Regions from separate parts of the Bradyrhizobium sp. ISRA436 genome, predicted to be linked through region 2. Evidence: predicted binding sites of a transcription regulator. Region 2 holds the regulator's gene; each other region holds the start of a gene.
What was found. The regulator LexA, encoded in region 2, represses DNA repair genes until DNA is damaged. The targets are predictions, from matches to a motif close to TGTTCNNNNTGTGTTCNG.
Positions count from the first base shown of each region.

Region 1: the regulator LexA is predicted to act here: its motif matches at 6,163-6,180, upstream of recA (recombinase RecA).
Region 3: the regulator LexA is predicted to act here: its motif matches at 2,188-2,205, upstream of MTX23_RS08060 (PA0069 family radical SAM protein).

Region 1 covers NZ_CP094519.1:2,785,835-2,793,985, reverse strand. Annotated here, with positions in the region: gene gcvH (glycine cleavage system protein GcvH) at 1-250, shown strand, start outside; gene gcvP (aminomethyl-transferring glycine dehydrogenase) at 407-3,280, shown strand; gene MTX23_RS13055 (thioesterase family protein) at 3,456-3,887, shown strand; gene MTX23_RS13050 (hypothetical protein) at 3,893-4,873, opposite strand; gene recA (recombinase RecA) at 4,975-6,060, opposite strand; gene MTX23_RS13040 (hypothetical protein) at 8,122-8,151, shown strand, end outside.
Region 2 covers NZ_CP094519.1:3,573,431-3,581,581, reverse strand. Annotated here, with positions in the region: gene MTX23_RS16980 (IS701 family transposase) at 1-382, shown strand, start outside; gene MTX23_RS16975 (HAD family phosphatase) at 970-1,596, shown strand; gene glp (gephyrin-like molybdotransferase Glp) at 1,625-2,836, shown strand; gene lexA (transcriptional repressor LexA) at 3,061-3,765, shown strand; gene MTX23_RS16960 (hypothetical protein) at 4,067-4,495, shown strand; gene MTX23_RS16955 (hypothetical protein) at 4,646-4,873, shown strand; gene MTX23_RS16950 (ComEC/Rec2 family competence protein) at 4,870-7,155, opposite strand; gene MTX23_RS16945 (hypothetical protein) at 7,667-7,849, shown strand; gene glnA (type I glutamate--ammonia ligase) at 7,964-8,151, shown strand, end outside.
Region 3 covers NZ_CP094519.1:1,683,608-1,691,758, reverse strand. Annotated here, with positions in the region: gene MTX23_RS08070 (ribonuclease HII) at 1-305, opposite strand, end outside; gene MTX23_RS08065 (VOC family protein) at 393-848, opposite strand; gene MTX23_RS08060 (PA0069 family radical SAM protein) at 1,000-2,166, opposite strand; gene MTX23_RS08055 (glycosyl transferase) at 2,329-2,898, shown strand; gene MTX23_RS08050 (helix-turn-helix domain-containing GNAT family N-acetyltransferase) at 2,942-3,883, shown strand; gene moaB (molybdenum cofactor biosynthesis protein B) at 3,966-4,529, opposite strand; gene MTX23_RS08040 (neutral zinc metallopeptidase) at 4,668-5,603, opposite strand; gene MTX23_RS08035 (site-specific DNA-methyltransferase) at 5,983-7,119, shown strand; gene MTX23_RS08030 (glutathione S-transferase family protein) at 7,378-8,064, shown strand; gene MTX23_RS08025 (nuclear transport factor 2 family protein) at 8,141-8,151, opposite strand, start outside.

The DNA.
Region 1 (8,151 bases), 790 kb from region 2:
GCCCAAGGTCGGCCGCAGCCTGAAGAAGGCCGAGGCCGCCGCCGTCGTCGAATCCGTCAAGGCCGCCTCCGACGTCTACGCGCCGATCACCGGCGAGGTGATCGAGGTCAACGAGGCGCTCGCGGCCGACCCCGCGCTGGTCAATTCGGATGCCGGCGGCAAGGCCTGGTTCTTCAAACTGAAGATTGCCGACAAGAGCGAGCTCGGCGGCCTGATGGACGAGGCCGCCTACGCCGCGCACACGGCCTGAGAGAATGACAACATTCGCGACCACGCACTCACTGTCATCGCCCGGCTTGACCGGGCGACCCAGTACGCCGCGGCCCTTCGGCTCGATCGCTGATGTCCCGGCGGTACTGGATGCCCCGCCTTCGCGGGGCATGACGGCGAACAGAGAGGATTCTCCATGAACGCGCCCTTCAAGCCGACCAACGAAGCCGCCGCCGATTTCGTGCGCCGTCACATCGGCCCGTCGCCCCGCGACATCGATGCGATGCTGGAAACGGTCGGCGCGCAGAGCCTGCAAGCGCTGATGAGCGAGACGCTGCCGCCGTCGATCCGGCAAAAGGCGCCGCTCGATCTCGGGCGCGCACTGAGCGAGCCCGAGGCGCTGGCGCATATGAGCGAGCTCGCCGCGCAGAACCAGACCTTCACCTCGCTGATCGGCCAAGGCTATTACGGCACGATCCTGCCCACCGTAATCCAGCGCAACATCCTGGAGAACCCGGCCTGGTACACGGCCTACACGCCGTATCAGCCGGAGATCAGCCAGGGCCGGCTGGAAGCGCTGTTCAACTTCCAGACCATGATCTGCGATCTCACCGGGCTCGATGTCGCCAACGCCTCGCTGCTCGACGAGGCGACCGCGGCGGCGGAAGCGATGGCGCTCGCCGAGCGTCACTCGCAGGTGAAGGCGAAGGCCTTCTTCGTCGACAAGGATGTGCATCCGCAGACGCTGGCGGTGATGCGCACCCGCGCCGCGCCGTTGGGCTGGGCCCTGATCGTCGGCGATCCCCTGACCGAGCTCGACAAGGCCGATGTACTCGGCGCGTTGCTGCAATATCCCGGCACGTCGGGCGCGGTGCGCGATCTCCGGCCCGCGATCGCGTCGCTGCGCGCAAAGGGCGCGCTCGCCATCGTCGCAGCCGACCTGCTGTCGCTGGCCTTGCTCACCTCGCCCGGCGAGCTCGGCGCCGACATCGCGGTCGGCTCGGCGCAGCGCTTCGGCGTACCGATGGGTTACGGTGGCCCGCACGCGGCCTACATGGCGGTGCGCGACACGTTGAAACGCTCGCTGCCGGGCCGCATCGTCGGCCTGTCGGTGGACTCGCGCGGGCTGCCCGCCTACCGGCTTGCCTTGCAGACCCGCGAGCAGCACATCCGCCGTGAGAAGGCGACCTCCAACATCTGCACCGCGCAGGTGCTGCTTGCCGTGATCGCCTCGATGTACGCGGTCTATCATGGCCCCGAAGGCCTGATGCACATCGCGCGCACCGTGCATCGCCGCGCCACGGTGCTCGCAGCGGGCCTGCGCAAGCTCGGCTTCGCGCCTGATAGCGAGGCGTTCTTCGATATCCTCACCATTGAGGTCGGCGCGAAGCAGAATGAGCTCATCGCCCGCGCGCTCGCGGAGCGGATCAATCTGCGCATCGGCGAGACCACGCTCGGCATCGCGGTCGACGAGACCACGACGCCCGAGACCATCGAGGCCGTTTGGCACGTGTTCGGCGGCAAGCTCAGCTATGCGGATATCGAGAGCAGCGCGCGCGAGGCGCTGCCGAAGGATCTGAAGCGCACCAGCGCCTTCCTGACCCATCCCGTGTTCAACACCCATCGCTCGGAGACCGAGCTGTTGCGCTATATGCGCAAGCTTGCCGACCGCGACCTCGCGCTCGACCGCGCGATGATCCCGCTCGGCTCGTGCACGATGAAGCTGAACGCCACCACGGAAATGATTCCGCTGACCTGGCCGGCGTTCGGCAATCTGCATCCGTTCGCGCCGGCGGACCAGGCCAAGGGTTATCACGCGCTGTTCAAGCGGCTGGAAAAGTGGCTGTGCGACATCACCGGCTATGATGCGGTCTCGCTGCAGCCGAATTCCGGCGCGCAGGGCGAATATGCCGGACTTCTTGCAATCCGCGGTTATCATCTCGCGCGCGGCGAGCCGCACCGCAAGGTCTGCCTGATCCCCTCCTCCGCGCACGGCACCAATCCGGCATCCGCCGCGATGGTCGGCATGGATGTCGTGGTGGTGGCCTGCGACATCAGAGGCGACGTCGATGTCAATGACCTCCGCGCCAAGGCCGAGAAGCATTCGAAGAACCTTGCCGCTGTGATGATCACCTATCCCTCGACCCATGGCGTGTTCGAGGAGCATATCAGCGAGATCTGCGACATCGTTCATGCGCATGGCGGACAGGTCTATCTCGACGGTGCCAACATGAACGCGCAGGTCGGGCTCTCCCGGCCCGGCGATTACGGCGCCGATGTCAGCCACCTCAATCTGCACAAGACCTTCTGCATCCCGCATGGTGGCGGCGGCCCCGGCATGGGCCCGATCGGCGTGAAGGCGCATCTCGCGCCCTATCTGCCCGGCCATCCCGCGACCGACGGCGCTGTGGCGCATCCGATCGGCCCGGTGTCGGCCGCGCCGTTCGGCTCGGCGTCGATCCTGACGATCTCCTACATCTACATCCTGATGATGGGCGGCGAAGGTCTGACGCGGGCGACCGAGATCGCGATCCTGAATGCGAACTACATTGCCGCACGGCTGCAGCCGCACTTCCCGGTGCTGTACCGCAACGCGCGCGGCCGCGTTGCGCATGAATGCATCGTCGACCCGCGGCCGCTGAAGACGAGCGCCGGCGTCACCGTCGACGACATCGCCAAGCGGCTGATCGATTACGGCTTCCATGCGCCCACCATGAGCTTCCCGGTCGCGGGCACGCTGATGATCGAACCGACGGAATCGGAATCGAAGATCGAGATCGACCGCTTCTGCGACGCCATGATCGCGATCCGCAACGAGATCGCCGAGATCGAGAACGGACGCTTCAAGGTCGAAGCCTCGCCGTTGCGTAACGCACCGCACACCGTCCACGACATCGCTGACGATGCCTGGAACAGGGCCTACACCCGAGCCGAGGGCTGCTTCCCAGACGGAGTATCGCGGTCCGACAAATACTGGAGTCCGGTCGGACGCGTCGACAACGTCTACGGCGATCGCAACCTGGTGTGCTCGTGCCCGCCGGTGGAGGATTACGCACAGGCCGCTGAATAAAGGGCCGCTGTTGTAGGATGGGTAGAGCGCAGCGAAACCAATCACTGCCAATCAAGCGCCGTGAAAGATGGGTTTCGCTTCGCTCTACCCATCCTACGAATCTACGATCCGGCCAACATAAGGTCCCCACTGACCGCGGGACGAACAACATAGGTCGTTCGCCGCAGGAGGATTCATGCGCCAGGATTTCTGGTTCCATTTCCCGTTTCGCGTCCGCTATTCCGAAGTCGACGCGCAGGCCGTGGTGTTCAATGCCCACTATCTGACCTACTTCGACACCGCCATCACCGAGTATTTTCGCGCGCTCGGCTACGACTACCTCGGTGAGGTGGCGAGGACCGGCATCGATTTTCACACGGTGCGCTCCGTGGTCGAGTACAAGGCGCCGATCCGGTTCGACGAGGACATCGACGTCTGCGTGCGGGTCGCGCGGATCGGCCGATCCTCGATCACGCTGGCGCTTGCGATCTTCGCCAAGGGCTCGGACGATCTGCGCGCGACGGGCGAGATCGTGTGGGTGGCGACCGATCAGAAGACACATCAATCGATCGCCGTGACAGAGGACTTGCGGGCGCTGATTGCAGGCCGTGAAAAGATGCCTGGCTGAGCGGGCTACGGCTTGATCAGCGTTGGAGCCCACCGCCAGAGATTATCGTTGGTGAGGTGCGTGCCGCCCCACCAGCGATCGATCGGATTGTGGCTGCTGAAATCCTCCTTGTGCGCGATGCCCCCCCGACCGAACTTCGTCAGAGAAAGCTCGCTTCGGCGATACGCGAACAAACGAGCCCGCAGCGCGTCCCTATCAAGGGTGCGCAATTCGTCATCAAGGCCCGCCACGGCTGGTCGCGGGCCGAGGGCAAGTCCGTCAAGCAGATAACCAAGCTCGTTCTCGTTGAAAATGCGAGTCTGGCGCAAGTTCTCGAGATAGAAGAGCGCGTTCGTTAGCGAGCATCCTCTTGCGACCATCTCAAGCATCCGCATTTCCGTGGCGCCAAGTCCTGTTGACGGCGACGGCAGGTCGGCGAGCAGATCGATCAAAGCCGGCTTGAGCAATGGCAATGCGCTCAAATCCCGACCGAGTAGATCAAAGCAGCCTTCCGGCCTCGCCGCCCGATATGCGAGCCATGCCGCACTCGCAATCGCGAACTCTGTTTCGGTAACGTCAACGACCGGCGGTCGCCACTTGTCGAGTGCCCCCGGGCGAAGCCCCTTCATCTCGGAATCGACCAGGCACAATCTCAACTTGGTCGCAGCTTGCGGATGGGACCGGAAATGATCGAGCAGCCAGACCAGTTGCAACTGAGCCTTGGGGTCCATATCGAACCAAAGTTCGACTATCTCATACTGTTGGCAGGCACCCGCCAAGCTGAGGTTCCTGGCACTTTCGTTGCGCTCATTCCATCGACTGGCAAAATCCGACCAATGGAAGCCTGGACGGAGATCGGGTGTGCGCGCACCGAGATAGGCTGCGAGTTCGCCCGGAGATGGCAGCGGCCCCCAAACGAAGCGGAACGCAAAATCGACCGCCAGGTCGGCGAAACCCGACTTGGCGAACTCCGGGGTCGGCCAGCCGGTCAGTATCAGACGCTTCATAAGTTTACTGCCACGCGCAAAAACGAAACGGGCGCCGAAGACGTCGGCAACTCAACGTCCTCAGCGCCCGCCTGCAGCGAAATCATTCAAACCTTTAAGGCTTACTCCCCCGGCTCTTCGCCGTCGGCGTCGCGTTCGGGCGTACCGGCGAGGATCTGCTCGGCGATCAGGCCGGAGTTCTGACGGATCGCAGTTTCGATCTTGGCGGTGATGTCCGGGTTTGAGCGCAGGAACGCCTTGGCGTTCTCGCGTCCCTGGCCGAGCCGCTGGCTGTCGTACGAGAACCAGGCGCCGGATTTCTCGACGAGACCGGCTTTGACGCCGAGGTCGAGGATCTCGCCCATCTTGGAGACGCCCTCGCCGTACATGATGTCGAACTCGACCTGCTTGAAGGGCGGCGCCAGCTTGTTCTTCACCACCTTGACGCGGGTGGTATTGCCGACGACCTCGTCACGCTCCTTGATCGCGCCGATGCGGCGGATGTCGAGGCGGACGGAAGCGTAAAACTTCAGCGCATTGCCGCCCGTAGTGGTCTCCGGCGAACCGTACATCACACCGATCTTCATGCGGATCTGGTTGATGAAGATCACCATGGTGTTGGATTTGTTGATCGAGGCGGTGAGCTTGCGCAGCGCCTGGCTCATCAGACGCGCCTGCAGACCCGGCAGCGCATCGCCCATCTCGCCCTCGAGCTCGGCCTTCGGCACCAGCGCCGCGACCGAGTCGATCACCAGCACGTCGACCGCACCGGAGCGCACCAGCGTGTCAGCGATTTCCAGCGCCTGCTCGCCGGTGTCCGGCTGCGAGATCAAGAGCTCGTCGATGTTGACGCCGAGCTTGCGCGCATAGACCGGATCGAGCGCGTGTTCGGCGTCGATGAAGGCGCAGATGCCGCCCTTCTTCTGGCCTTCCGCCACCGTGTGCAGCGCCAGCGTGGTCTTGCCCGAGGATTCCGGCCCGTAGATCTCGACGATGCGGCCCTTCGGCAGACCGCCGACGCCGAGCGCGATGTCGAGTCCGAGCGACCCCGACGACACCGTCTCGACATCCATCGAGCGGTCGTTCTTGCCGAGCTTCATCACCGAGCCCTTGCCGAACTGGCGCTCGATCTGGGAGAGCGCGGCTGAGAGGGCCTTGGACTTGTCCATGGAGGATCCTTCGACGATACGCAGTGCAGTGGCGGACATTTGGGATGTGCTCCTTATGGCGGGGATTCGCTAGCGGGACAAACGGCGATAAGATCAGACGGAATGCGTTGTTGCTGGGAACTGCGTACCACGTTTGTTCCATGTTCGCAATATGTTCTTTCTGTGCGCGCGGGCGCTGGCCCGCTTCCGGCTCTAGTGGCCTAGTTTGATTTTCGCAGTGGCCTGAATTGGTTAGGCCCCGTTCTCAGTAGGATTACTGAGAGGTCAAAGAACGTTCCGACCACAAAAAATTTTATGGCGTAAAAAGTTGTTCTGTCCGGAGTTCTCCGGAGGTGCCTCCGTCCAGCAACCGATAGGATGCCCGATATTTCAGGTGTGGGAGCATCTGATGAAAGGCATATTGATTGCCCTGGGCGTCATTCTGGCCCTCTACGTAATCGACCAGCAATTCGCTGACGGCCGATATACCGACGCGCTCCAGCGTATGATGATTCAGATCAGACGCTCTTTCGGAGTATGAGGCCGCCTCGGTTGGCGGCCCCTTCCTTAAACGGCAACGGCAGCATTCCGTCGTCACGCGGATGGATGCGGTCCAATTTCAATTCGAAATCCCAATTGACGAAGCCCCCGCCGAATTTGATCTGGCCTCTGGGACCATCAAGACGGCCGGGATTTAGGACTTGCCCAATTCGCCTCCGCGCTCGCCCCAAAAGAAGCGGCCCCAGCGCGGTTGCTGCGCCGGGGCCGAAGGGCGGAACTCACTCGAAGTGAGACCCCAATCCGGGGCGATGTCGTTCGTTCCTATCCGTGCCCGTAATCATACGGGGCGTGATGTCATGAACCTTTGGCCCGCTTCGTGCAGACTTATAGAGGTCAGGATTTTGCCACGACCCTCCTGGGGCTAGAGCAGACGCCGCCCGTACGTATTTCAAGCGGGCGGCGTTGTGTTGCGATGCTTCGAAACGGCCCCGGCGCACCTTCCGGGGCTTGGCGGCACGCGCCGGAGCCGTCCCACCATTGCGCTCCACCGGAGCGCCATTCACAGTACCGGGAAAGGGTGGCAACGGAGATGCCCTCCCGGGTTACCTCAATTGGTAGGTGTCCTAGCTTCCCGCGGCGCGTGTCCTAATTAGGGCAGCACCGATGCCTGAGCGCTGGCCTGTTTATCCCCCTTGGCCCAAGTTGATTTGGGAGCGGCCTAGCTCGGTTTAACCGAAAGAAAACCACGACTTAGCAGCGTTCCGAGTAGTCCTGCTGAGATGGGTAGCAAATGTTCTCCCAATCCAATCTTTGGAAATTCGCGGAACCCCGTAATCATACGGGCCCAAACGCATGAACCTTTTTGGCACATCGTGCAGACTTATGTGGGCCAGGATTTTGCAGCAACCTTCCTGGGGCTAGAGCCGACGCCGCTCGCACGTATTTCAAGCGGGCGGCGTTGGGTTGAAACGAAATCGCCCGGCGCCCTTGGACACCATCGGGACTTGTGCTTGCGCCGTCGCCTGATCCGCGGCTAGCACAGAAGACATCGTTGATGCTGCGCGGTCGCTTGCGGTTCCCGCATTAGCTCGTGCATCCGAAGCTCCCGGTATCGCAGACAGCGCACGATCCGGCGACGAGGGCCACGTCAAGGTCCGTAGTTCTCCGGGCAGAACAAAGTTCCTGAGGCAACACGGCCTCGCCTAGAACATATGTTATCTCTATAAATCAAACCCTTAATGAGCAGCCGAAAATGCATCCCGAACCCACTCCAGCCCGTTTTCGGAAATCTGGTTGAGGCATCGATCCGTTTTTGCACGTACTACCTTGGTACGCCTCCTACCCCTGAAAAATGTGCGTAGCCTTCAAGGGAACACACCGGTTCCATCGGTGTTTGTCACAGCAGGTGCCCGGACAATGTCGCTCGACCGTGCCTGCGCGCGAATTGCGAGCCCCCTGGACGCGCGGGCGACCGCTAGCGGACGGATCCCCGCGAAGGTCCGCTACAAAACTGAAATCCGAACTTGGGGCAACGCGCCGCAATGCGCGTCTGACGAGCTTTATTTATTAATACAACCAATCGTTTAAGCGCCCGCCTTTGATTTCCGCGGAGCTCCATCAATGATCCACAAGGGCGTCGAATTCAGCGTC
Region 2 (8,151 bases):
CTGGCTCATTGGCGAGCAACGCGCCTCCGGGGAGAAGAAATACTATCTCGCCAATCTCCCGGCGGCGACGGATCTGCGCACGCTGGCCGCAACCATCAAGGCACGGTGGATTTGTGAGCAGGCGCATCAGCAGTTGAAGGAGGAGCTTGGACTGGATCACTTCGAAGGGCGATCATGGCAAGGTCTTCATCGCCACGCCCTGATGACCATGATTGCCTACGCCTTCCTGCAACATCGTCGCCTCGCACACGCGGGGCGGAAAAAAAAGAATCAACGGGCCTCCGCCTCAACCAACCATGCCCGCCGTACGTCACGCCATCGTCGATCTCATCCTTCGGCCGCCGTCTCAGCAGTGCCCATATTGCCGAAAGCAAATCCTTGAAAAGCAGTCGCGCAAACACATTCTGCCAAAGTAGTGTTAGTGGCAGGTGTCTCCTTGCAAAGCGCGCAGCGCTTTTGCAAAGACGGTGACAACAAAGCCCAGTCTCGCCGGGGAGAGCACGTATAAGCCGTAAACCATCGCGCAGGGAAAGCCGGGATTGCTCCGGTTTCACCTGTGGTCCTACCTCCCGTGCTTTCCATTCGCACGGGACCCATGGGTGCGATCGGCACCCGGCTTTCCCTGCGCCCTCTGCTCAAGAGAGGGCGAAACGAACGGCAAAAGCTCGGACAGATCATGTCGCGGGAACGCGAAGCCATATCTCCACGACTGTCATCGCCCGCGAAAGCGGGCGATCCAGTATTCCAGAGGCAGCAGTGATTGATCCGGGAGGCCGCAGCGTACTGGATATCCCGCATGCGCGGGGTATGACGGCGGGGCGATGGATTGCTTCCGCCCTCGCCAAGGCTTCGGCGGACAAGTCGTCGCGGTCGCTCCTCGCAATGACGTGAGCTGAGGGAGCCATCATCGAGGACGCCCCAATCGAAGACATTGCTGCCTGCCCGCAATTTTCGTACACCGTTCATGCAATGACCACGCAACTCTCCCCCAATTCCGTCGACGTGCTGCTGTTCGATATCGGCCGCGTCGTGCTCGACATCAGCTTCGACAGGGTGATGGCGAACTGGGCGGGACACGCCGGCTGCGCGCCTGCCGATCTCGCACGGCGCTTCGTCGTCGACGACAGCTTCAAGCATCACGAGACCGGCAAGGTCGACGACGCGGCGTTCTTCGCGAACCTGCGCCGCTCGCTCGGCATCGACCTCACCGATGCGCAGTTCCTCGAGGGCTGGAACGCGATCTTCACCGGCGAGATGCCGGGTATCGCGCCGCTCCTGGCGACAGCCGCGAAGCGGATGCCGCTCTATGCCTTCTCGAACACCAACCCGGCCCACATCGCGCATTTCTCGGTCGCCTATGCCGATCTGCTCAGGCATTTTCGCAACGTGTTCCTGTCGTCGGCGATCGGCCTTCGAAAACCGGACGCCGAGGCCTATGATCATGTGGTAAGAGCGATCGGCGTGCCGGCGTCACGGATCCTGTTCTTCGACGACACGGCGGCCAATATCGAGGGTGCGCGGGCGCGCGGCCTTCATGCCATCCATGTGACATCGACGGATGACGTGGCAAGGGCACTCACCGCACTTGGAATATGAAGACCTTGGGATTTGAGGAGCCCTGCCCGTGGCCCTGATGCCGGTTGCCGATGCCCTGTCAGCCATTCTCGCCGGCGCCGAACCGCTGCCGGAGGAGATTGTCGCACTTGATGCCGCCTACCACCGCACGCTGGCGCGCGACGTCGCGGCCCGGCGCACGCAGCCGCCGCAGGCCATGTCGGCGATGGACGGCTATGCGGTGCGCGCGGCCGATGCGTCCGACCTGTCGGCCAGGCTGAAGGTGATCGGCGAAGTCGCCGCTGGACGGCCGTTCGAGCGGACGGTCGGCGCGGGCGAAGCGGTGCGGATCTTCACCGGCGGCGTGATCCCTGACGGCGCCGACGCCGTCATCATCCAGGAAGACACCCGGGCTGACCGCGACCACATCACGATCACCGAAGCCGCTGCGAAGGGGCGGCACATCCGTCCCGCGGGCGTCGACTTCCGCCAAGGCGACGTGCTGCTTGCGGCCGGCAGCCGCCTCTCCGACCGCGCGCTCTCGCTCGCTGCGGGCATGAACTATCCGGAACTCGCCGTGCGCCGTCGTCCAAAGGTCGCGGTGCTGGCGACCGGCGACGAGCTGGTGATGCCTGGCTCCTACCCCGGCCCCGGCCAGATCGTCTATTCCAACGGCTACGCACTGCGGGCGCTGGCCCGCGCCGAGGGCGCGGAGACCGTCGATCTCGGGATCGCCGCCGATACGGTGGCCGCCACCACGGCGGGTGTCCGCCGGGCGCGGGAGGCCGATGCCGACATCCTGATCACCACCGGCGGCGCCTCGGTCGGCGACCATGATCTCGTCAAGCAGTCGCTCGAGGCTGAGGGCGTCCAGATGGCGTTCTGGCGGATCGCGATGCGGCCGGGCAAGCCGATGATGCATGGCCGGCTGGGAACAATGCGGGTGATCGGCCTGCCCGGAAATCCGGTGTCGTCCTATGTCTGCGCCTTCCTGTTTCTGGTGCCGTTGATTCGCGCCCTGAGCGGGCGAAAAGTGATCCATCATGTCCGCGACAGCGCCCTGCTTGGCCGTGACCTCGCCGCCAACGATCAGCGCGAGGACTATCTCCGTGCGCGGCTCGAAGAGCGCGACGACGGCACGCTGATCGCGACACCCGTCACCCAGCAGGACAGCTCGCTGTTGGGGAATCTTGCTGCGGCACGGGCACTTGTGATCCGTCCGCCGTTCGCGCCGGCGGCCGTCAAAGGCGAGGCGTGCGAGATCCTGACACTGCCTGAGTGAGGCTTTGCGACCGCACCAATCTGGCGCGAGCGGCTGCATTCACCGGAAATTAAGTGGTTGCGGAACACATATCGAACATATAGTGTCCGTTCATGATTTGTTTCGAGTACTGGTGTCTACAAATGGGAGCGCACTGAGGAGTGTCGCAAGTCTCGCGCTCCCGAGGTCAGGCTCCCTGAAGGTCTCGGAATCGAACGACGCTATCAACCGGGGGAATACTCGAGATGCTCACGCGCAAACAGTACGAACTTCTGCGTTTCATCAATGAACGTCTGAAGGAGGCCGGCGTCCCGCCCTCTTTCGACGAGATGAAGGATGCGCTCGACCTGCGCTCGAAGTCCGGTATCCACCGCCTCATTACAGCGCTGGAGGAGCGCGGTTTCATCCGCCGCCTGCCGAACCGCGCCCGCGCCATCGAGGTGATCAAGCTTCCCGAACTCTCTGCCGGCGGCGGCAACGGCCGCCGCGGCTTCACCCCGAGCGTTATCGAGGGCACGCTCGGCAAGCGCTCCAGCACGCCGCAGATCGCCGAGGATGACGGCAACCGTCCGGTCGCCGTCCCTGTCATGGGCCGGATCGCGGCCGGTACGCCGATCGAGGCGCTGCAGACCCGCAGCCACACCATCAGCGTGCCGCCGGACATGCTCGGCGCCGGTGAACATTACGCGCTGGAGGTACGTGGCGACTCCATGGTCGACGCCGGTATCCTCGACGGCGACATGGCGCTGATCCAGCGCAATGACACCGCCAATACCGGCGACATCGTGGTGGCGCTGATCGACGAGGAGGAAGCGACGCTGAAGCGCTTCCGCCGCCGCGGCGCGTCGATCGCGCTGGAGCCTGCCAACACCGCCTATGAAGTGCGCATTCTGCCGCCAAATCGCGTACGGATCCAGGGCAAGCTGATCGGGCTCTATCGCAAATACTGACCGCGCGGCATGTCCAGGCCGTGACCGCGTGCAGCGCGGCGTGCCTTCGTGCAGTCGAACATGTGTTGTGAGGGAACGAGCGAGGCGCAGCGCCGTTGCTTCATGGACTGCGCTGCGTGAGTGCCTCCGGCGCGTCCCAATACCACCGGGACGCTGTAGCGCGTTTGTGATCGGAGCCTTCCGCAGCCAGTCGTACAATCGCCCAGAAACGAGAACATACTCGTTTGCTGTCGTCCACTCTGGTAGAGGCCTGCGCCTCAGGAGAGGCACGGGTCGCTATCTCGAAATGAGGAGCCATCCGATGTGTGACTATAGTCTGCACGCCGTGGCATCGCGCCCCGCCGTTGTCGGAGAGACGCTGATCACCACGACATTCCGCGGCACGTCAACCCGCGGCTTTGCTTCGGAGAGCGATCCAAATGTCGCGGTCTGCATGCTTCCCGGCACCGAGCTCGCGTTCGTCGAGAACGTGCGCTACGACAGCCGCTGGATCTGGACCAAGACGATCGGCTTCCGCGTTGGCGTGTTCAACGAAGTCGAGCCCGACGTTCCCGATCGCCATCATGATGCGGTCGAATTCCCCGACGGCAGCCATGTGCTGGTGACCCAGCTCGTCGAAGGACAGCACGTCACCGTACTGCAGCTACCCGCTCTTCACCCGCCTGTCGTCGAGAAACCGAAGGTGGTCGAGCGGCGGCCCTCTGCATTCGCGTCGCTGTTTTTGGGTTGAGCGCATCATGGCCGCAGGATGAGTTTGGACCTGCGGCATGTGACCTAACCGATTTCGAGCGACCCCGGACTTCGGGTTCCGGGGCGCGTCTGGGGATTTGCGTCGGACGGCGCCTTGGCGCATCATCGCTCACGGACAAGGACGTGCTCGGTGGTCGACAAGGTCACATGGCAAAAGGCTGGACGCGTCACGGAGCCGGGCCGCTACATGTTCCGGTTCGGCTGGCTGACGGTGACGGCTGACGACCTGAAGGTCTGGCAGCAATTCCCCGAAGCGACGTTTACCCTAGTCAAGAAGCCCGACGCCGATCCTGACTCGGACGAGTATCACCTCGGCGCCTTTGACCTGCCGACCCATCCCCTCCCCGATCAGCACTAATCGTCGCCCTGCAGATCGGCCTCCGCCGGGGTCGCATCCACCGCCGGGCGCGGCGCGCGGCCGGGCGGGCGCAGCGCGGTCTCGCTCTCGGTGTCGCCGGGAACCGCCGGCGACCATGGCCGGTCGATCCCGCCGGGCCTGACCGCATCGACGGCAAAGCCATCGCGAGTGCGACGCAGCACCAGCGCGCCGTGGCGCCGCAGCCGTTCGGCATCGATCACCGAGGCCGCGCAGCCCTGCGGCGCCGGCCGTGCCGTCACGATCAGCGCCGCACGCTCGCAATCGTCGGCCAGCGCCGCGGGCCGCATCGCCAGCGAAACGAGCATGCCGCCCGCGCCCTGGGTCACACAGCCGTTCTCGTCGCAGGAGACGCCGTCCGCGAGCGAGGGGTCGGCCGCCGTGCGCGCGTCGGCATCCGCCGCCAGCCATTCTTTGACCAGGAAGGCGTCCTTGCCGCTCCGCATCAGATGCAGCCGCCCGTCGCCGCCGCGGACCGCCACATTGCGGCCGTCGGCCGCGACCAGCACGTCCGGCTGCGGCACCCGCACCGCCCAGATCAGCGCCACCGCAAGCAGGGCCGCGCCGGACCAGCGCAACGGCGTGCGCAACAACCCGAGCAGGACGAGGCCGGCGCTCGCCACGATCAGCGGTCCGGTGCCGAACGCGGCCATGCGGCCGACCGCGCCCGGCAGGCCGGCGACCCATTGCGTCACCACGATCATCCAGTCGATGCCAACGCCCATGATCGCCCAGAACACGCCGTCGAACCCGAACGGCATCGCGGCGAGCCCCAGCAGGCCCGCCGGCATCACCACCGCCGACACCACCGGCATCGCCGCGAGATTGGCGAGCAGCCCGTAGGGCGTGACGCGATGGAAATGGAACGCGGCATAGGGCGTCGTCGCGAGCCCGGCCACCAGCGAGGCCAGCACCAGCATGGCGATCTCGCGCCCGCCCCACAGCGCCACCCGCGCCGTCACCGAGTGATCGGGTGACGCCAACAGGCTCGGCATCCCGATCTGCACCAGCGCCACCAACCCGAGAGTGGCCGCAAACGACATCTGGAAGCTCGGATGAACCAGCGCTTCCGGCGCGATCACGAGCACGATCAGCGCGGCCACCGCCAGCGTGCGGAAGGTGATCGCGCGGCGATCGACGATCACAGCAATCAGCACCACCGCGGTCATGAAGAAGGATCGCTGGGTCGCGACCTCCGCCCCCGACAGCATGAGATAGAACGCGGCGGCGACGAGGGCTGAGGCGGCCGCCCATTTCTTGATCGGATGCCCCGCCGTCAGCGCCGGGAACAGCGCGAGCAGCGCACGCACCGCGAAGAACACCACGCCCGCGACGACCGCCATGTGGTAGCCGGAGATCGACAGCACGTGGCCAAGCCCCGAGATGAACATCGCATCGTTGACCGGCGTCGTGATCGCATCCCGCCGGCCGGTGAGCAGCGCGGTCGCGATCGCGCGCTGGTCGCCGTCAAGCGTGGTGCGAATCCGCGCATCGATGGCGTCGCGCAGGCCTTGCATGAAGGCGGCGTAGCGCAGCGCGAAGCCGCCGCTCGCCGGCGGCTCCGTCGTCTTGACGGCACCCATCACGAAGCCCGAGGCGCCGATGCCCTGGAAATAGAGGTCACGGCCGAAATCATAGGAGCCCGGGCGCTGCGGCCCGAGCGGCGGGAGCAGCCGCGCCTTCAACGCGACGAAGCTGCCGACTTCGGGCGCGGTGCCCTTCTTGACCGAGAGCCGCACGCGATCGAGCCTGGTCGCGTCGCGCGGGCTCTCCATCGAGACGACGCGCAGCACGAAACGGTCGGTCTTCTCGCGGATGTCGCGGGTCTCGACGAAGCCGGTCAGCGCTACCGAGAACATCGGCCGGGCCAGCACGGTGTGCGCGACGTGCGCCGTCCTCCACGTCGCGGTGGCAAAGCCCGCAGCCACCGCCGCCACCATCACGATCGCGGGAAACAGCCGCTGCCGCCGCAGCATGAACGCCAGAGCACACAGTGCGATCGCGACTGACGCCGCGACCCACAGCACCGGCTCGTGTTCGGCCGCGAAATAGAGCGCGATACCGGTACCGAACGCCACCGGCACCCAGGGCAACAGCCGCCCGGCGCCGGCCTCGGCGCGGGCCCACTGCCGCAGTGTCTCGACGAAAGACGGCCAGATGCTGAGACGCGCCGGGATGTACCCGCCAGCCGGGACGGCCGCGCGCGGCGGCCACGTCCCCGCGTAGCCGCGTTTACCGCCCGGCGTCGTGCCCTGCTCCGCCATCTCGCTTGCGATCCCTGCCGGGACGCAAGGCTAGCGGAAGCCGCGGTCAGCCGACTAGCGGAACGAATGCAGAATACGGACAGACAAGGCCGGCCACTAGGATCCAACGGCCGCCCGCAATCGCCCCATGCCAGCCACAGCCCCCCTGCTGAGGGGCGGTTGCCCCCTACAGCAAGTGACATGATCCGCCCTCGGCAAGTGCGGGACGATATTTCCGGATCGCCCCGCCGCGCCATCCTTCTGCGAGATTTTCTCGCAGATGTCGGTGCGTCAACGCGGGCTCAGGGAATCCGATTGACACAACTCCCGCCTCTCCTCCCGCCAGCGGATGGCGGCTGGGCCAGTAGCTCGGTCGGCTTGCCTACACGGTAAGCACGACGCCCGGAGAGCGCTCTTGCAATCGCGCTGCAGCAAGATGCACACTGTCTGCGCTTGATGAGGTGTCAACGTCTGCTGTTCGCGGTCCGACCGGTGCTCACGGTTGCGCTCGGGACGAGAGGAGTATGACGCCATGCGAGAAATCGAAATCCACAACTATGCGCGGCAGTTGCTCGAGGCACATGGCGCCAAGGCCATTGCGGAAGCGGCCCAAAACGCCATCGAGCTCGAAGCAAAAGGCGAGGCCGAGCTGGCCAGAACATGGCGGCATATCGAAGACGCCATGAAGTTGATGCGCGGGCCGCACCAAAGCTGAGGCTGCCAGCGCGCGGCGCAAAACGTAGAGCAGGATCCGTCTCAAGCCGCCTTGTGACGGCTGAACGACAGCACAATCTCAACGACGCGGCTCTCCATGACAGGAGTTGAAGCCATGTTTCCGAAGTGTGCGACAGCCGAAGATCTCGTGAAGGCGATCACGGACGAGAAAGTGCAGATGATCGATCTGCGATTCACCGATTTGCCGGGGGTGTGGCAACATTTTTCTGTCCCGCCGAGCGCGGCGAGCCTCGACGCCCTCAGCGAAGGGATTGGATTCGACGGCTCATCAATCCGCGGCTT
Region 3 (8,151 bases), 1.9 Mb from region 2:
ACCGCGACCGAGAAGGCGGCAGTCGCACAAATCTCCTCGAAAAGCTCCTCGCGGCGCTCGGCGGTCAGCCGCTTGGAATCGTCGATGCCTTTCGGGATGCGATTGGGATCGAGCACCACCGCGGCCGCGACCACCGGCCCGGCCAACGGACCGCGCCCGGCCTCGTCGCAGCCGGCGATCGGCCAGATGCCGCGCTTGATCAGCGCACGCTCGCGCCGGAAGCTCGGCCGCGCCACCGCGACCACGCGCTTCTCCGGCCTGGCCGGCTCGACCGGCTTCTTCTTCGCAGACTTGTCCCGAATCATGCCGGGATGGTGATCAAGCCCGGCCCGCGGCGCAACCGGGAACCTGCCACCCGTCCCCGCTATTCATCATTGCTGGCGGGCAATCCGCTAATCGGGCAGCGATACCCGCCCGTCATCACGGACCTCGAAGCCCGGCGCGCGGACCACCTCCCAGGCATGGCCGTCGAGATCGGCGAAATAGCCGCAATAGCCGCCATAGCTCGTCGGCTGTGCGGGCTTCAGCAATTTGGCGCCTTTCGAGAGCGCGAAGGCCATGACGGCATCGACTTCCGCGTCGTCGCGGCAGTTCCACGCAATCGCGCCCCCGCGAAACGCCGCCGGCCGCGGCTGATCGGGCAGTGAGGCGTCCGCGGCGAGCAGATGCCACGGGAACAGCCCGAGCACAGTGCCGCCGGTCTCGAAGAAGGCGACCTCCTCGCCCGTCGCGCGGAATTTCCTCGTAAAGCCGAGCGACTCGTAGAACGCGATGCTGCTGCGCATGTCGCTGACGCCGAGCGTCAGGACGGTGAAGCGCGGGGTCGGGACGGTTGCGGTGTTACTCATGATTATCCTTCTCCGTCATTGCGAGGCGCTCGCGACAAAATTGCAAAAGCAATTTTGCGCTGAAGCGACGAAGCAATCCATCTATCCCAGTGTTGCGACACGGATTGCTTCGCTTCGCTCGCAATGACGCCCTTGGTTCTTCTTGCCCCGCCTAGAACAAGCTCAACTGCTGCCCGTTGCACTTCGGCTTGGCGAAATGGTCCGTGGTCAGCTTGGTGCGCCGCTTGTTCATCCCGAGCTTTTCGCAGGCGATCTCGAAGCGGCGGCCGATCATCCAGGCCATCGGGCCGGTGCCCTTCATCCGGGTGCCCCACTGCGAATCGTAGTCGCGGCCGCCGCGCATGTCGCGGATCAGCGTGAAGACGTGGCGATACCGATCGGGATAGTTCGACATCAGCCATTCGCGGAAGAGGTCGCGAACCTCGAGCGGCAGGCGCAGCAGCACATAGCTCGCCTCCTTGGCGCCGGCATGCGCGGCGGCATCGAGGATGCGCTCGATCTCGGAGTCATTCAGCGCCGGGATCACGGGCGCCACCATCACCGTGGTCGGGATGCCGGCGTCAGTGAGCCGCTTGATCGCCTCGAGCCGCTTCGGCGGGGTCGAGGCGCGCGGCTCCATAGTGCGGGCCAGCTTCGGATCGAGCGTCGTCACCGACAGCGCGACCTTGACCAGATTGCGCTTGGCCATCCGGGACAGGATATCGATGTCGCGGGTCACCAGCGCTGATTTGGTCACGATGCCGACCGGATGGCCGGCCCGCTCCAGGACCTCCAGGATGCCGCGCATGATCTTCCGCTCGCGCTCGATCGGCTGGTAGGGATCGGTGTTGGTGCCGATCGCGATCATCCGCGCTTCGTAGTCCGGCGCCGCCAGCTCCTTCTCGAGCAGCTCGGGCGCATCCGGCTTGGCGAACAGCTTGGATTCGAAGTCGAGCCCCGGTGACAGGCCGAGATAGGCGTGGGTCGGCCGCGCGAAGCAGTACACGCAGCCGTGCTCGCAGCCGCGATAGGGATTGATCGAGCGGTCGAAGCCGATGTCGGGCGAGTCATTGCGGGTGATCACCTTGCGCGAGGTATCGATCGCCACCGAGGTCTTGAACGGCGGCAGGTCGTCGAGGCTCTGCCAGCCGTCGTCGAAGGCGACCCGCGCCTCGGCCTCGTAGCGGCCGCTGGCGTTGGACTGCGCACCGCGGCCGCGCCGCCGCTCGCGCTCGATCGCGACCGCAAGCTCGGCAAAAGGGGAAGATGCACCCGCCGGGTTATCGGAGGGCGCCGTTACCGGCGGGTGCGTGAGGGCATGAGAGGATGCTCGGCTCATGCTGTGAAGCTAACACAGCGATAGAACAAATCAAGAACAAGCATCGTAAAAATCCACAAAACCCTGCCGCAAGAATCCGCAGCCGCAAAGGCTGCGTTGAGTGTGACAAGGTGATAACACGGCTCAGCTTTTCAACCGTTTGAGCCATCGAAGCCTCAACTCATGCTGAGCGTGATCATTCCGACCGACGGGGTCGAGCGCACCGTGGTCGCGACATTGGCGGCGCTGGTACCGGGCGCGGCCGCGGGAATCATCCGCGAAGTGCTGCTGGTCGATCGCACCAATACCGCTGTGATGGAGCGCGTCGCCGACGTGGCGGGCTGCCGGTTCCTGCGCTTCGAGGGCACCCGCGCCGCGGCGCTCGCCGCGGGCGCGAAGCAGGCCCGCTCACCCTGGCTGATGTTCCTGCATCCAGGCGCCGTGCTCGACGCGGGCTGGATCGACGAAACCACCCAGTTCATCCAGATGGTGGCCGCGAGCGGCAGGGACCGCGCCGGCATCTTCCGCTACGCCCGCGCGCCCTACACCGACCCCGGCCTGCGCGACGGCCTCAAATTCGTTGCCCGCATGATCGCCGGCCCCTCGGCCGAGCAGGGCCTTCTGATCGCGCGCGACCATTACGAACGGATCGGCGGCTACCGGCCGGACGCCCGTCGCTCGGAGGCGCGGCTTTTGCGCCGTCTCGGCCGCTCCTCCCGCACCATACTGCGCAGCCGGATCATGGTGGCGTAGAAAGCTCTTGCGCATCGTTTGATTTCGTCAAATAATATATTTGATGAAATCAAATATATCGAACGACACCCTCGAGAGCCAGGTCGCCGCAGTGCGCGGCTTCAGCCGGTTCTATACCCGCAAGCTCGGTATCATCGAGCCGAAGCTCCTGCACAGCCCGTTCACGCTGCAGGAGGCACGGATCATCTACGAGATCGCGCATCACGACGGCTGCACCGCGACCGACCTGGTGCGCGAGCTCGATCTCGACGCCGGGTTCGTCAGCCGCACGCTGGCGGCTTTACAGCGCCGCCAGATCGTGACCCGCACGCCGTCGGAGGCCGACAAGCGCGTCAATGAGGTGACGTTGACCGCCAAGGGCCGCGCCGCGGCCTCCGACCTCGACAGCCGGTCGCGCAGCGAAGTCGCAGCACTCCTGAAGCAGATGGACGGCAATCAGCGCGCGGCCGTGGTGCGCGCGATGGGCACGATCGAGCAGTCGATGGAGCCTGCCGTGCCCAAGCCGGCCGGCTTCCTGCTGCGCAGCCATCGCGTCGGCGACATGGGCTGGGTGATCTCGCGGCACGGCGCCGTCTATGCGCGGGAATATGGCTGGGACATCTCGTTCGAGGCACTGGTCGCCGAGATCGCTGCGCAATTCCTCAAATCGTTCGATCCTGCTTGCGAACATTGCTGGATCGCGGAGGTCGACGGCGAGCCGGTCGGCTCGATCTTCCTGGTCAAGGGACCCGATGGGGTGGCCAAGCTCAGGCTGTTATTGGTGGAAGAGAAGGCACGCGGGCTCGGCGTCGGACGGGCGCTGGTCGAGCAGTGCATCCGCTTCGCCCGCGAGAAGGGCTACAGCAAGATCATGCTGTGGACGCAAAGCATTCTGGTCGCCGCACGCGGCATCTACGCCCGCGCCGGCTTCCAGCGCATCAAGGAAGAGAAGCACCACAGCTTCGGCGTCGATCTGGTCGGTGAGACCTGGGAGCTGGAGCTGTAGAGTGGGGTACCACTTTCACCTCTCCCGCTTGCGGGGGAGGGAGCGCAGTCCCTACGCGGTCGCTACTCGGCCACAGCGAACGTTACGCCGTCGTCCCCTGGGCCTTCGGGCGGCGCAAATGCTCGTCCAGCCGCGGCATGATCTCGACGAAATTGCAGGGACGCGTGCGGTAGTCGAGCTGCGCGGCCAGGATGCCGTCCCAGCCGTCGCGGCAGGCGCCGGGCGAACCGGGCAAACAGAAGATGAAGGTCGCGCCCGCGACACCCGCGGTGGCGCGGCTCTGGATCGTCGACGCTCCGATCTTGGCGTGGCTCAGCATGTGGAAGGCGATCGAAAAGCCGTCCATCCGCTTCTCGAACAGCGGCTCGATCGCCTCCGGCGTCACGTCGCGCCCGGTGAAGCCGGTGCCGCCGGTGGTGATGACCGCATCGACGCCAGGATCCGCGATCCAGCGTCTGACCACGGCGCGGATCGCCTCGACATCGTCGGTGACGATCTCGCGCGCTGCCAACTTGTGACCCGCCGCCGTGAGGCGATCGGCCAGCGTGGTGCCCGACTTGTCATCGGCCAGCGTGCGGGTGTCGGAAATCGTCAGCACCGCGACGTTGAGCGGGATGAAGGATTTGGATTCGTCGATAGAGGACATGACTAGTTCTTCTCGTCATGCCCGGGCTTGTCCCGGGCATCCACGTCTTCACATCCTACCAGAGATAAAGACGTGGTGGCCGGGACAAGCCAAGACAAGCCCGGCCACGACCGATCAAAACCTCCAACGTCTCGGTTCCTAACCGCTGCCAAACGTGTTGCAAGCCTGCACCGTGCCCTGCTTGTAGCCGGTCATGAACCATTGCTTGCGCTGCGCGGCGGAGCCGTGAGTGAAGGAATCAGGCACCACCCTGCCCGTCGCCTGCCGCTGCAGGGTGTCGTCGCCGATCGCGTTCGCGGTGGTGAGCGCGGCGTCGATGTCGCCGGCCTCGAGGAAGCCGGGCCGCTTTTTCTCCTCGCGGTTGACCCAGACGCCGGAGAGGCAGTCGGCCTGCAGCTCGACCCTGACCTGCAGCGCGTTGGCTTCCGCCTTGCTGCCGGCCTGCTGCTGCAACCGCGTCACGCGCGGAATGATGCCGAGCAGATTCTGGATGTGATGACCCGCCTCATGCGCGATGATATAGGCCGCGGTGAACTTGCACGCATTACCCGAGCAGCCGCGGAAGCGCGTCTCGACCTCGCGGAAGAAGCCGGTGTCGAGGAAGATGGTCTTGTCCGGCGGGCAGTAGAACGGACCCATCGCCGACTGCGCCATGCCGCAGCGCCCGCCATTGGTCGCGTTGCGGAACAGCACGATCTTGGGTCCGGTGTAGGTCTGGCCGCTGGCCTGGAAGATATCGCTCCAGCGGTCGTCGATCTCGCCGAGGATGCCAGAGATCATGCTGCCCATCTCGTCGGTCGGCGCGCCGCGCTTGACCTGCCCTCCCGACGCCTGGCGGTCGGTCTGGTAGGTCGGCGCCTGGCCGCCGCCGGTGAGGATTTCCGCGCCGCCGATCAGGATGCGCGGGTCGATGCCGAAGGCATAGCCGAGGAGGCCGAGCACGATGATGGTGCCGATGCCGAGGCCGCCACCGCCGCCCATCGGAATGCCGAAACCGCCGCCGCCTCCGCCCATCCCGCCTTCGTCGCGACGGTCTTCGATGTCGTCGCTGCGACGGAAATCATCATAGCGCATGGCGGCTTCCCTTCATTCCAGTCGGCGACCCAACGTGGGCAGACACCAACCTAAAATTTCCATTCTGTTAATCAATAACCCGCCCGGCAAAAATTGCCTAGTCCGCAGGCGCACTCGCGGCGCGTACGGCTTGCCAAGCGACGGCAAATCTACCGGTCGAATCGTGCCGGTTTGATGATCGACAAAATTTTTCGCAGAACGCGCTGATGTTGCAGCACAACGCCAATGGCAACGCGCCACCTCGTTCAAAAGATGCTACAATCTTCTGCGTGAAGATTTCCAATTAAGTCGATTTTTACTTTGCCCGGTCAATGTATCGCCAGTCGGTTGTTTAGTCCCGCGTCGCCGACAGCGTCGCCTGAGTCAGAGTTATTGAGTCATGGTTGTGTCGCGTCGCGGGGCGTCTGCAAGGGCGCCCCGCACTAAATTTGAGAGTACTCCGTCGAGCCGAATCGTCATTGGCGATTGCGTGGCCGAGATGTCGAAGCTGCCGGCCGGTTCGGTCGACCTGGTCTTCGCGGATCCTCCCTATAATCTGCAGCTCAAGGGCGATCTCAAGCGTCCCGACGAATCGCATGTCGATGCCGTCAACGATGAATGGGACAAGTTCTCGTCCTTTGCCGCCTATGACGATTTCACCCGCGCCTGGCTGCTCGCCTGCCGGCGCGTGATGAAGCCGTCGGCGACGCTGTGGGTGATCGGCTCCTATCACAACATCTTCCGCGTCGGCGCGATCATGCAGGACCTCGGCTTCTGGCTCCTGAACGATATCGTGTGGCGCAAGTCGAATCCGATGCCGAACTTCCGCGGCCGCCGCTTCACCAACGCGCACGAGACCATGATCTGGGCCGCGCGCGATGAGAAGGCCAAGGGATACACATTCAATTATGAAGCGCTGAAGGCCGCCAACGAGGACGTGCAGGCACGTTCCGACTGGCTGATCCCGCTGTGTACCGGCGAAGAGCGCCTGAAGGACAATGACGGCAAGAAGGTGCACCCGACGCAGAAGCCAGAGCAGCTTCTCGCCCGCGTGCTGTTGTCGTCGTCAAAGCCCGGCGATCTCGTGATCGATCCGTTCAACGGCACCGGCACTACCGGCGCCGTCGCCAAGCGCCTCGGCCGCAACTATATCGGCTTCGAGCGCGACCGGGCCTATGCCGCCGCGGCGGAAGCGCGCATTGCCGCGATCGAGCCGCTGCCGAACGCAACGCTCGCACCGTTCATGACCGCCCGCGATGCGCCGCGCGTCGCGTTCTCGGAGCTGATCGAGCGCGGCATGATCGTGCCCGGCGCTAAACTGGTCGACGCCAAGAAGCGCCATGGCGCGCTGGTCCGCGCCGATGGCGCCATCATGCTCGGCGACAAGGTCGGCTCGATCCACCGCATCGGCGCGGTCGCGCAGGGCTCCGGCGCCTGCAACGGCTGGACCTTCTGGCACGTCGAGACCAAGAACGGCTTGCGGCTGATCGACGAACTGCGCGCCGAGATCCGTTCCGAGATGGCGCAGGCGAGCTGAGCTCTTCAAGAATTGCAGGGTGGGCGACGGCGCAACGCGCCGTGCTCACCACGTCTCCGTGATCTTGCATGCGAGTAGCGGGCAGGTTTCGCTCTGCTCACCCCTACAGCTTGCTGAATATCTCCTTCCGCCAGCACGCGTCCTTTTCACAAACTCGTCGCTTGCGCATCGCAATAAAGTTTGCACATGAAGGGCAGCGCGCGACTTTCCCCCGCTGCGTCCCGATTCCGTCGGTCACAACATCAAAGGGAGACTTTCATGCTCAAATTCTATTTCAACGGCGCGCCGAACCCGAACAAGGTCGCGCTGTTCCTGGAAGAGTCCGGCCTGCCCTTCGAGGCGGTCCCGGTCGACACCCGAAAGGGCGAGCAGTTCGCGCCTGACTTCCTGAAGGTCAACCCGAACGGCAAGGTGCCGGCAATCGACGACAACGGCACTTTCGTGTTCGACTCTAACGCCATCCTGCTCTACCTCGCCGAGAAGACCGGCAAGTTCCTGCCCGCCAACACGCCGGCCAACCGCGCCGCCACGCTGTCCTGGCTGATGTTCATCGCGACCGGGCTCGGCCCCTATTCCGGCCAGGCGGTGCACTTCAAGCATTTCGCGCCGAAGGATCTCGACTACGCCAACAACCGTTACCAGTACGAGGCGCATCGCCACTACAAGATCCTCGACGATCACCTCGCCAAGTCGCGCTACATGGTCGGCGACGCCTACTCGATCGTCGACATGGCGTTCTGGGGCTGGGCACGGATGGCGCCGTTCGTGCTCGGCGAGGAAGGCTACGCGAAATATCCCAACGTGAAGCGGCTGGTCGACGAGATCTCGGCGCGACCTGCAGCGGCGCGCGCGATCGCGCTCAAGGACAAACACACCTTCAAGACCGAGATGGACGACGAGGCCCGCAACATCATGTTCGGCCACCTCAAGAACAAGGTGGCGTGATTCGATCCACACGACAAGAAAACGGCGCCCGTACGGGGCGCCGTTTTCGCTTCTGCCGCTCGCTGGTGGAGCGTGGCTATCTCGCCG